3 regions of the Chitinophaga sp. 10T418 genome follow, and region 3 is predicted to be linked to each of the others. Evidence: riboswitches for the same ligand, from Rfam matches in the RefSeq annotation. Region 3 holds a riboswitch; each other region holds the start of a gene.

Region 1 (3,263 bases), 220 kb from region 3:
CGTTCCAGGCTACATACGTGCTGCCGCTAACAGTGGGTACCAGCGAATAAATGCCGACGCTGCCGGGAGTCACAGTAGTGGGGCCTGAAATACTAACGGGTCCTGCCTGGGCAACAACTTTGCTACCGCCCAAACATAACAGCAATAGCGGGGCACAAAAAAACGTGGATACCTGAGTGAGTTTAACGCTCATTTTACAATGGCTTAAGAGTGAAATACGTGGAAAAAAAATATCGTATTAAAGTAACCAGAAAATCTTGAATATCCTAGTGAAGTATCGGGATAAGAAAATGCCCCGCTTGCCATTGGCAAACGGGGCATTTTCTTATTTATGGTTCTTTATTCGTGAAACACAGGCATAGCCGGGAAATACCATCCGTTGTAAGTCAACGTTTTTTTCAGGGTAGTAGTGGTGGCATCATAAATCAGCACCCGGTTGATACTGCCGGTGAATGATCCATTCAGCGTGGTCACTACCAGCTCATTCTTTTCCTTATTATATGCTGCTCCTGCACCATAGAAATACTGACCTGTTGGCAGGGTGATAAATGGCGTAGTTAACGAAGCAGCGTTGCCGATTACGTAGCGATATAATTGTGTTCCACCGGCAAAACCGTTGTTACGCACAATGAAAATAGCACTGTCCTGTGTAGAAGCAGTAATACCCGCATGACGCCATGCTCCCCATGGAGAAGGCACGGTAAACGGCAGTTTGATCGCAGTACGTGCGAGGGTAGACGGAACAATGCGGATCAGTGAATCTGAATTGGTTGCATATACCGCTCCATCTTTACCCGCGGCAAAAGCAAGGTTAGCAGCGCCGAACTTTTTCACTACAGCATAAGTGCTGCTATTCAGGGCTACGATACCATCTGTTTGAGATAATACAAAAACATAACTGCCAATTTTAAGCATGTCGCCGGTATAACCAGCAACCCCGCTGATTTTAGTGCCTACCGCCAGAGATGGCAGTGTAATAGGATATACGCCATCGCTGGCGCTCAGCAGTCCGTGTGTGGCATCAACACCCAGGAAGGCATGCCCATCGTTACCGGGCAAGGTAGTGATACGGCCGGTTTCTACCATGCTGCCACCATCTGTTACCACCAGCGGTCCGCCGGCTTTCACTACGATGTACAGCTTATTGTTGAAGAAGGTCGCAAACTGCAATGTGTTGGAAGGCCCTCCTAATGCACCGGTTGGGTTTTCCAGGTGATACACGTCCTGCACCAAACTGTCACCACTATACGAATAGAAGTGCAGATCGCCGGTGCCATGACCGAACCATCCTTCATTGGCAATAAAGAAACCATCTGCATATTTGCCGGTAATCAATGATGTTGTAACGCCGGTTTTGTTATTGGCGTCCAACTTTTGTAACTGTGATGACTGCAATGCATCTTCTTTTTTACAGGAAGCCACCAACAAGGCAAACGCTACCAACAAGMAGGATAATAACTGTTTTTTCATATAATAGATATTTGGATTGATGACATACTTTTCCCTGTCCGGATACCAGATCCGGAAAAAAACAAAACTCAAAAGCCGGTGAAATCACACCTGCATAATGCGCCCAGGGGTAAATAATATTTACACAATAGAATATATGCCGTTAGGCTTACATTCCTGGCCTTTCACCCGAAAGCGCTGAATGATCGATGACATCTGGCAGGTCTTCTGGCTCTCCTGCTTTTCCGGGAACCTTCCCATCTGCGGACATGCAGACAGTGGTATGGAGTATCCGGAAAATCAATTCATTCAAAAATGAATGCAGGATCACAGCTACGGGGATAGCTCCGGTATTGCACCGGATTCCCTTTTAATCCGCCCGCAGGCGGAACCAATTGTGGATGCAAACGTACGTGAAGTATTAGTAAAATCCAAAATGAAAGGAAAGTGTAATACTTCATTCTTTTTTGAGGCAATGCTTTTGGCAACTATAACTAATCAGGTATTTCATTTTTTATACTTCCTATTAGTTCGTGTTTAAATTTTTATACCACCTATATTGTCTTCCTTCATTAAAATGTATCACTGTTAGACGCAGTGGATCTGCGTTATGGTTATTTTAAATCACTAACAGGAGTGAACGGAAGAAAGTATGGATATGGCATTTTATTTTTTATGCTTTCCATAGGTTGATATTTCATTTTTTATGGTTCTATTGTTATCATCTATACCGAAAAGTATCACTGTGGGATTGATGAGTTGAAGATAGTAGCCGAAGTATTTATAACACTGCAGCCACTAATGGGAATAGTCTTAGAAATTCGAAATACGGATCTGTTAATCAGTCGTTAATCCGATTTTAAGCGAAGAACCATTTTTGCAGTTTTATATGTAATTAATATCTTCGAATCTGATCATATAATTACCAGCACACAGGCCGATTGAAAGAATGAATATATTGGGAATCTCCACTTTTTTCTTTAAGTATGTTTGAAATATTTAATGTTTTTGGCAAAAGATGAACCTTTGCATGAAGATTAATGCGTAACTTGATGGAGTATCTCTCCATTGTAAAGTGGAATGAAAACCTCATATCCACATGATATATTGGAATATAGGGTAATTTTTAAATATTGATCAGAATAGCAGTGATTAAGGCATACAAAAAATGCCCCCTAACTTAGAGCCAGGGAGCAATCATTGCGTACATGATGTTTACTTTCTCATTTTCATACCTAAAATCATTAGGATGATGTGAGTTACAAGGACTATTTGACCAATAGTCTCCAACCAATCATTCAAATTAAAGTTTTTCATGCCTCTAGTTTTAGTGTGAAAAATTCAATCCGTTACCGTTAGTCCGGTAGCGGATTTTTATTACGAGGCAATGATAAAAGTATTTTTCCTTCAATTCGTTTTCTAAAGCATCTGTTAAGCAGGAATAACAAAAATTATAGCAAATCATACGATGCGGTCTCAAATTGATCGAAAAAATATTTCATTTGGCGTACCTTTCTCTTGTAATAGTATTGTTTATTCGCATGTGAAAAATTGATTTGTCCGTTTTATTGCCTCTCACGTGATGCTGATCATTTATTTCGGTTAATTATCTATCGAATAMTAGAGGTTTCGTTCCTTGATAACACGGCCGTTTGTTTCCAGATTGTCATATATAAGATTAAATCCTTTTCTTTGCCAAAGTATATAGATAGCAGAAAGTTCTATCTGTCCACAATTGATCTAGATATGTTGAAATGAAAAGAAAAAAGATGTACCTCCTGATTTGTTTAACCCTGGGCGCCATCGCCATAATA
Region 2 (3,263 bases), on a different contig from region 3:
CACCTGCCGCCCACACTGCGCCATCTTTAGTACGGGCAAAGCCGATAGTACCTTTGGGATATTTCTTTACTATGCTGTAGTCAGATGTTTTCAATATAACGATACCATCATTTTGTGTAAGTACAAATACATAGTCTCCGGCCACCATCATATCACCGGCAGATGAATTAATGCCATCTATCTTAGTCCCTATGGTCGGACCAGCGAGGTTTACACGGTATACGCCATCTACTGCACTTAACAAACCTCTTGTATCATCTATTCCCGTAAAGGCATGACCTTCGTCCTGCGGAAGATGATCTACCCTGCCTGTTTCTTTCATGGTATATGCATCAGCTACCACCAAAGGACCGCCTACTTTTACTGACATATACACCTTGCCTTTATGGACGGTGGCGAACTGCAGTGTTGCGCTGGTCGGACCAAAATCTTTACCGGGATTTTCTGTTTTAAATACATCTTTAACAATCTTATTACTGTCATAACTATAATAGAATAAGTCGCCGGAGGTAGTACCATACTGTCCTTCCTGTACTACCCAAAAGCCGTTTTCATACTTACCCCACACCTTTACCTGGTAGATCGCGGAGTCTGAAGCGCCGGCATTGCTGGCTGTAAATACGATATGGTAATCACCGCGGGCACCTGCCGTGAAAGTATACACCGAATCATTTCCGACTACATTTCCATTTATTTTCCAGCTGAACGTAGCGCCAACGGGATTGTTTATCCTGGGGTGATAAGAAAGCGTAGCGCCAATATGTATAGAATCTGCACCTCCGGTTTTATCCACACCGGGACCGGGAATGGTGTCGTCATTTTTTTTACATGACATCGCCAGTGCTAAAATAGAAACTACAAAGAAAGTACTTCCCGAAAATCGCATGTTTATATATTTGATTGATGATTAAGCTCCAGTTGTTTCAATTATGCATGTAATGCTTTGGGGTACCGGTATTTCAGTATTTCAAAAGAACCAAAGAATACCGCTGAATAAAGAAGATTTGCCACGAGCATATTCTTTAAAAATGGTAAAGCGAGGTAGTAACATTGCAACAAACCTGCAAGGTTGTACGTATAGGGTTTACCGGTAGTAATATCAATACCATGATTGATCCATACGCCGAAATCAGAAACGATCCAATGTATCAATCCGGCAGACAGCGCGGAAAGAAGTATGCGGAGAAGCGTTACTTTTTTGATGATCACTCTGCCCACTGTTACCATGAGTGCAAAGGCGGCATAGTTCCATACCCAGCCACTATAAAGCAATCCTGTAGCGTATTCCGGATATATCAGGTGAGATATGATGATATCGCTGATGAATAATGTCAGAATAGGAAAGGCATACGACTTGAAAAGATTACTGAAGTAAGCGCCCGCAAAAAGCGCCATAGCGCCAATCGGTGTAAAGTTTGGATAAGGCATCAGATTACCCGCACCTAATACACGTATGAGGCCTGCGCCTAAAATAAAAACAAGTAAAACTAGAAAACGTGGGTCAATTTTTTTATCAGACATTGTTAATAGTTATTATAAAGGGAATAGGGATTCTGCATGAAGAAATCAAATGATCTCTCACGAAAGAAAACATACATGTTATAGGTGATGACATGCGCTATCAGGCACAGTCAATCAGATACAAAAATTCATTTTTACCAAAAATAAAAAACCGGAACACCGGGAAAAATACATCCATGTTCTTCACCCGAAAACATGATATATAGTTGCAAAGGGCAGGTCTTCTGGCTTTCCTGCTTTTTCGGTCGCCTTCCCGTTCCAGATAAGCGGAACAGTGGCAAGGAGGAATTAACTCCGAAAAAACGATACCTGTGGTCACACAGGCAGCAGGATTTACAGCTACGGGGATAGCTCCGGTTTTACACCGGATTCCCTTTTAATATTCTTGCATACATGCTAGAATAACCAGTTGCAGGCGCAAATTAATGAAAGCAGATGGTTTCTCCAAATGTTGTGACAACAGGGATTGAGAATTACGAATTAGGAATTCTCACCCGATCCCTATAAACTATATCGCAGCCCTAACTGCATTTGCCAGCGCGAGGCCAGCGGATCCCTGAACTGGTACAGCGTATATCCCTGCGAGTTCAGTTTTATACTAATCGTCTCCCCTTCTTTGGTTATTTCTACATACTTCTCCGCCAGAGGAGCAAGATCTACATTATAACTTTGCGTTGGACCACTTATTGTAATAGTGTTGCCGGCATTGTCGCTGGCACTCCCTATCTTTTCTATATATGTTCCTGATAAGGAATAAGGCATGTTGGCTTCCAGGAAATATTTACCCGGTTTCATTTCCGGAAATGAATTTGGATATTACTACTCCTGGAAACAGGTAGCAGGTCGGCCACTCTAATGAAGTTGGCAATTTTTTTTACGTGATACAAGATATCGGTTACAGGCTTAGATCATTTAAATCCGCACTATGGTCTGCATTGCAAAGGGACAAAAATTATTTACACTCAATCCAGGCCACAACCAGATACCTTAATAAGTTGCTTGATGTCTTTAATACAGATCTTCCTGCTATGTGATGTCAAAATACCGGCAGCTTTAAACTCTGTTAGAAATCTAACAATATTCTCTTTACCGGTACCTACCATATTTGCCAGATCACTACGGGAAAGATTAATCATAATATCTTCCCCTGCAACTGTTTCCTGTTTAAATTTTTCACGCAAAACAATTAACGTGATTGCAAGTCTCTCTTTAACAGAACGCTGTGCAAATACAGAAATGCTATTTGCCAATACAGTGAATTCATGACTGAGTGCTTTGAGTAATCTACGCGGCAGCACGCTGGATCTTCCCATAATAGTCATAAAATCTTCTTTGGGTATGAATGCAATGACACTTTCTTCTAATGTAGCAGCAGAGTCTGGATAACGCTCATCGGCTAAAATAGCGTGATATCCGATTAATTCCCCTGCATTGGCAACGTATATAATTTGTTCCCTGCCAGTTTGATCCACCTGGTATTTTTTAACTTTACCTTTTTTTACAAAGAAAATACCGGAAGCAACAGCTCCCTCTCTAAATATAACTTCTCCTTTCCCGTATCGTTGCTCCTGCATATGGGAATAAAGATCTGCACATTCATCCTCCGGTAGATTAGTCAGAATGGACTGGGATTTAAAATTCCACTTATAAATGGGAAACAGACCGTCTAAACTCATAATAATTGACCCATTGGGCTAAAAAGTGATTTTTTGCAGGTTTTTAATTGAAAAGTATCAATGAAA
Region 3 (3,263 bases):
GAGTACCGGCGGTACAATGGTGGCGTCTTTTCTGCAACCACTGTTGATCATACCAATGGCTGCTACCAGTAAACATGTATTCTTTAATTGTTTCATCATGGCATTTCAGATTAAATATTGACCGCTAAAATGAAGCGGTAATTTCTACCGGGCATCGGGTAACTTTGTACCACTTCATAGAACTGGTTGGCGAGGTTATTTACCTGTGCAGTTACGTGAACGTGGGTACGTTTATAGTTGAATTGTTTGCCAAGGGATAAGTCGCTTGTGTACCATGGTTGTACATAGTTTTCCGGTATATTATCCTTGCCGTTATATCTTTCTCCTGTATAAATAAAGCTGTAGTTGGCTTCCCAGTTTTTAAAGTCGGCGCCCAGTATGAGTGAGCCGCTATGGCGGGGAATGTAGGCAATCTGCTGGCGATAGAAAGTTTTTGTTGGATTGGTGTAATCCAATGCCTGTTGAAAAGTATAGGTGGCTCTTAACAGCATATTCAGTTGCTGTTTGATGCGCCAGCCTGCATTTGCTTTTACATCGAGGCCATTAATTTTTACTTTACCCAGGTTCATCATGGTCCATGCAAATTGATTTTGTCCGGGTATGGCCACAATCTTGTCTGTTATCTCGTTATAGTATCCATCCACTTCTACGCCGGCTTGTGTAAACCATTTACCAGTGAACGATTTATTCCAGGTGACGCCTGCATCATATTGTGTGGCGAACTCCGGTTGCAGAAAGCGGTTTCCGATTTCGGTATAATAGAGATCGTTGAACGTAGGCATGCGGAAGATGCGTTTATAAAAGGCACGCAGGCGTATATCGGGTGTTGGTAATGGTTGCCAGGAAACAAATACAGCAGGGGTAAATTTCTGCTGATAAGGAGCCGCGGCGTTTAGTTTTACAGTTTCACTCACGAAAGTTCCCAGCAGACTGGCCTGTGCACTGAATCGCTTAAAGTTGACAGCAGAAGCACCTGCTATGAGGGTAGTGTACCTGGTAGGATAGCTGAATTCTCTCAGGTCGGCATCCAGTTTATTCCATTGAAAATCGCCGGAAAGAGAGATGGTCCACCAGCTTGTCAGTGCATACTGTTGCGCCATGGAAAAATACATTTCGTATTGGCGGTAATGGTTGTTTGCCCGAAACTGTGCGGTATCGAGGGCCAGATAATGTGTATAGTCATAGGCATATTTGGCGTTGAGCAGGATGCTGTAGCGTTTCGTAATTTCTTTACGGAAAGAAGATTGGATAAACAGGTTGCGATCCCAAAGGCGGTCAATATGCCCGAATACATTGTTGACAATAAAGCCAGGCAATCCTCTTTCAGCATTATAATAATATATTTTGGTACTCCATTCGCCGCCTTTCATCACGCCATTGAGCCCGCCTTCTATCCGTACGGCGTTAACATCACCGTTTTTGCGGTAGGCGCTGGTGTCGTAAGCCAGATTTTTGAGTGAGTCGAATTTGGCGTAAGTGTATTTATAACGGCCGGTAGCGCTGGTCCATTCGCTGCTGAAGGAGGCGGATATTTTGTCGCTGATTTTTTGTTGCCAGAGCAGGGAAGGGTTGAACAAACCAAAGGAGCCTGTTTTAATGGTAGTTCTTATATGTGTTTTTTCTCCGGGAGCGAATTTAGGTTTGAGAGAAGTCAGATAAATGGAACCGGCAGATCCGAAGTCTTTGGCCGGTTGAAAGATGTTACTTTTTTGTCCGTTATACAAGGCGATTTCTTCCATGTTGTCCAGGGAAAATTTACCCAGATCTACCTGTCCGTTCTGGGCATTGCCGAGTTCAATGCCATCATAGAATACACCGGTATGGTTGGATCCCATACTGCGGATATCCACTGTTTGCAGGCCTCCTATACCACCGTAATCTTTGATCTGCACGCCGGAGAAGAAGCGGAGCGCATCTGCCACAGAATGGCTGCCCAGTCTGCTGAGTTCTTTTGCCTGCAATTTTTGCCCGGGGCTTATTTCTTTGCCTGTCCGCGATGCGGTGACGGACACCTCCCGGAGATCTTTGGTGGTAATTGTATCTGCCTGCTGTGCTTTAATGGTTGTTGCCGGCCAGATGATGAAGGCCATCACATAGAAGCATACCTTAGTCAGTGAACAGGCTTGTTCAGTGAAACGCATAATTTTAAACCTGTTAATATTCCATCAACAGCCTTCGACAGGAGAAAAAATAATTAGGAAAGCGCACGTGTACAGGAACATCCTGTAGCCTGCATTTATCCCTAAGCTTCATTCCACGAAAGCTCAAAAATCAGTTGTATGGCAGGTATTCTGACTTATCTCTGCTTTCGGCGACCTTCCCATTGAATGATCAACAGTGGCCTTGAGTGGTGTTGCCTTAGCATTGTATGAGACTTACAGCAGCGGGACTGTCCGGGATTTTCACCCATGTTCCCTTTTAATTATTCATGCCCGGAGTGGACATGGATAAACCATAACGGAGCAAAAGTAGGCTATTATTCTGTTGATTCAAAACGAAAGGGGGCGAGGGGTGGTATCTGCTTCGTTAGCATACCTTTACGGTAGCGATGTCCAGTATATTTCCCAGTTTTTCAATCTTACCGGCTATATGGCCGATGCCAATGGCGCAGTGATGCGCAGGGCCTTCTTTACTCCAGTTGTTGACAAATGTTTTTACATCCAGTGAAAACCGGTACCGGCTATTGGTATTACCGATCTTCAAAATAGGGCCCGGCACCGAATCGCCTTCTGCCACCAGCAATTTTAATTTGCCTTCGTGGGTTTCTACTACAGATAGTAAAGTGACCGGGCCATGTTTTACTTTCATTTCAATAGACAAGCCCTTACCGGGTTTGCCATGGTATACACCTAATGGTTTCAACAGGGGGCGGCCTTCGGCAATTGCCAGGTGACCGGGGCCATCATGTCCCATGAGGATAATGCCGGCATTAAAATCCAGACCATAGAATTCTGTGAAGGAGCCGCCCGCCTGGAAAAGGTCGAGGATCTTCATGGCCTGTGCGTTCTTTACTTCATATTCACCCGCTACCGGTACCTGGTGAGCGGTGAGCAGGGAGTTGCCGGTGATAACGGAAGCAATCAGATCTTCATATTCGCCATTGGGCGTGCCTTCGTAGTAGTAGCAGAGGGAGCCCAGTTGATGATGCGCCACCATTTTATCCAGGGCTACAGCAGTATGGGCGGCGCGTATAATCTCCTGTGGTGGACATTCTTCCAGTACTTCCATTTCGTGGTGGATCTGTTGTATTTTATCTTGTATTT

What was found. A riboswitch is a leader RNA that binds a small molecule or an ion and turns the genes downstream of it on or off. The one in region 3 is predicted to bind cobalamin.
Region 1: another riboswitch for cobalamin. It lies ahead of AC1DCV_RS26460 (DUF5074 domain-containing protein); the one in region 3 lies ahead of AC1DCV_RS25555 (TonB-dependent receptor).
Region 2: another riboswitch for cobalamin. It lies ahead of AC1DCV_RS20715 (DUF6580 family putative transport protein); the one in region 3 lies ahead of AC1DCV_RS25555 (TonB-dependent receptor).

Annotation. Positions count from the first base shown of each region.
Region 1 covers NZ_JBFTHG010000010.1:242,799-246,061, reverse strand. The annotation lists gene AC1DCV_RS26465 (hypothetical protein) at 1-193, opposite strand, end outside; gene AC1DCV_RS26460 (DUF5074 domain-containing protein) at 340-1,470, opposite strand; cobalamin riboswitch at 1,651-1,860, opposite strand; gene AC1DCV_RS26455 (hypothetical protein) at 3,204-3,263, shown strand, end outside.
Region 2 covers NZ_JBFTHG010000006.1:630,410-633,672, forward strand. The annotation lists gene AC1DCV_RS20710 (DUF5074 domain-containing protein) at 1-886, opposite strand, end outside; gene AC1DCV_RS20715 (DUF6580 family putative transport protein) at 928-1,521, opposite strand; cobalamin riboswitch at 1,719-1,946, opposite strand; gene AC1DCV_RS20720 (hypothetical protein) at 2,023-2,316, opposite strand; gene AC1DCV_RS20725 (Crp/Fnr family transcriptional regulator) at 2,484-3,197, opposite strand.
Region 3 covers NZ_JBFTHG010000010.1:26,410-29,672, reverse strand. The annotation lists gene AC1DCV_RS25560 (YncE family protein) at 1-99, opposite strand, end outside; gene AC1DCV_RS25555 (TonB-dependent receptor) at 111-2,141, opposite strand; cobalamin riboswitch at 2,265-2,472, opposite strand; gene AC1DCV_RS25550 (arabinose isomerase) at 2,527-3,263, opposite strand, start outside.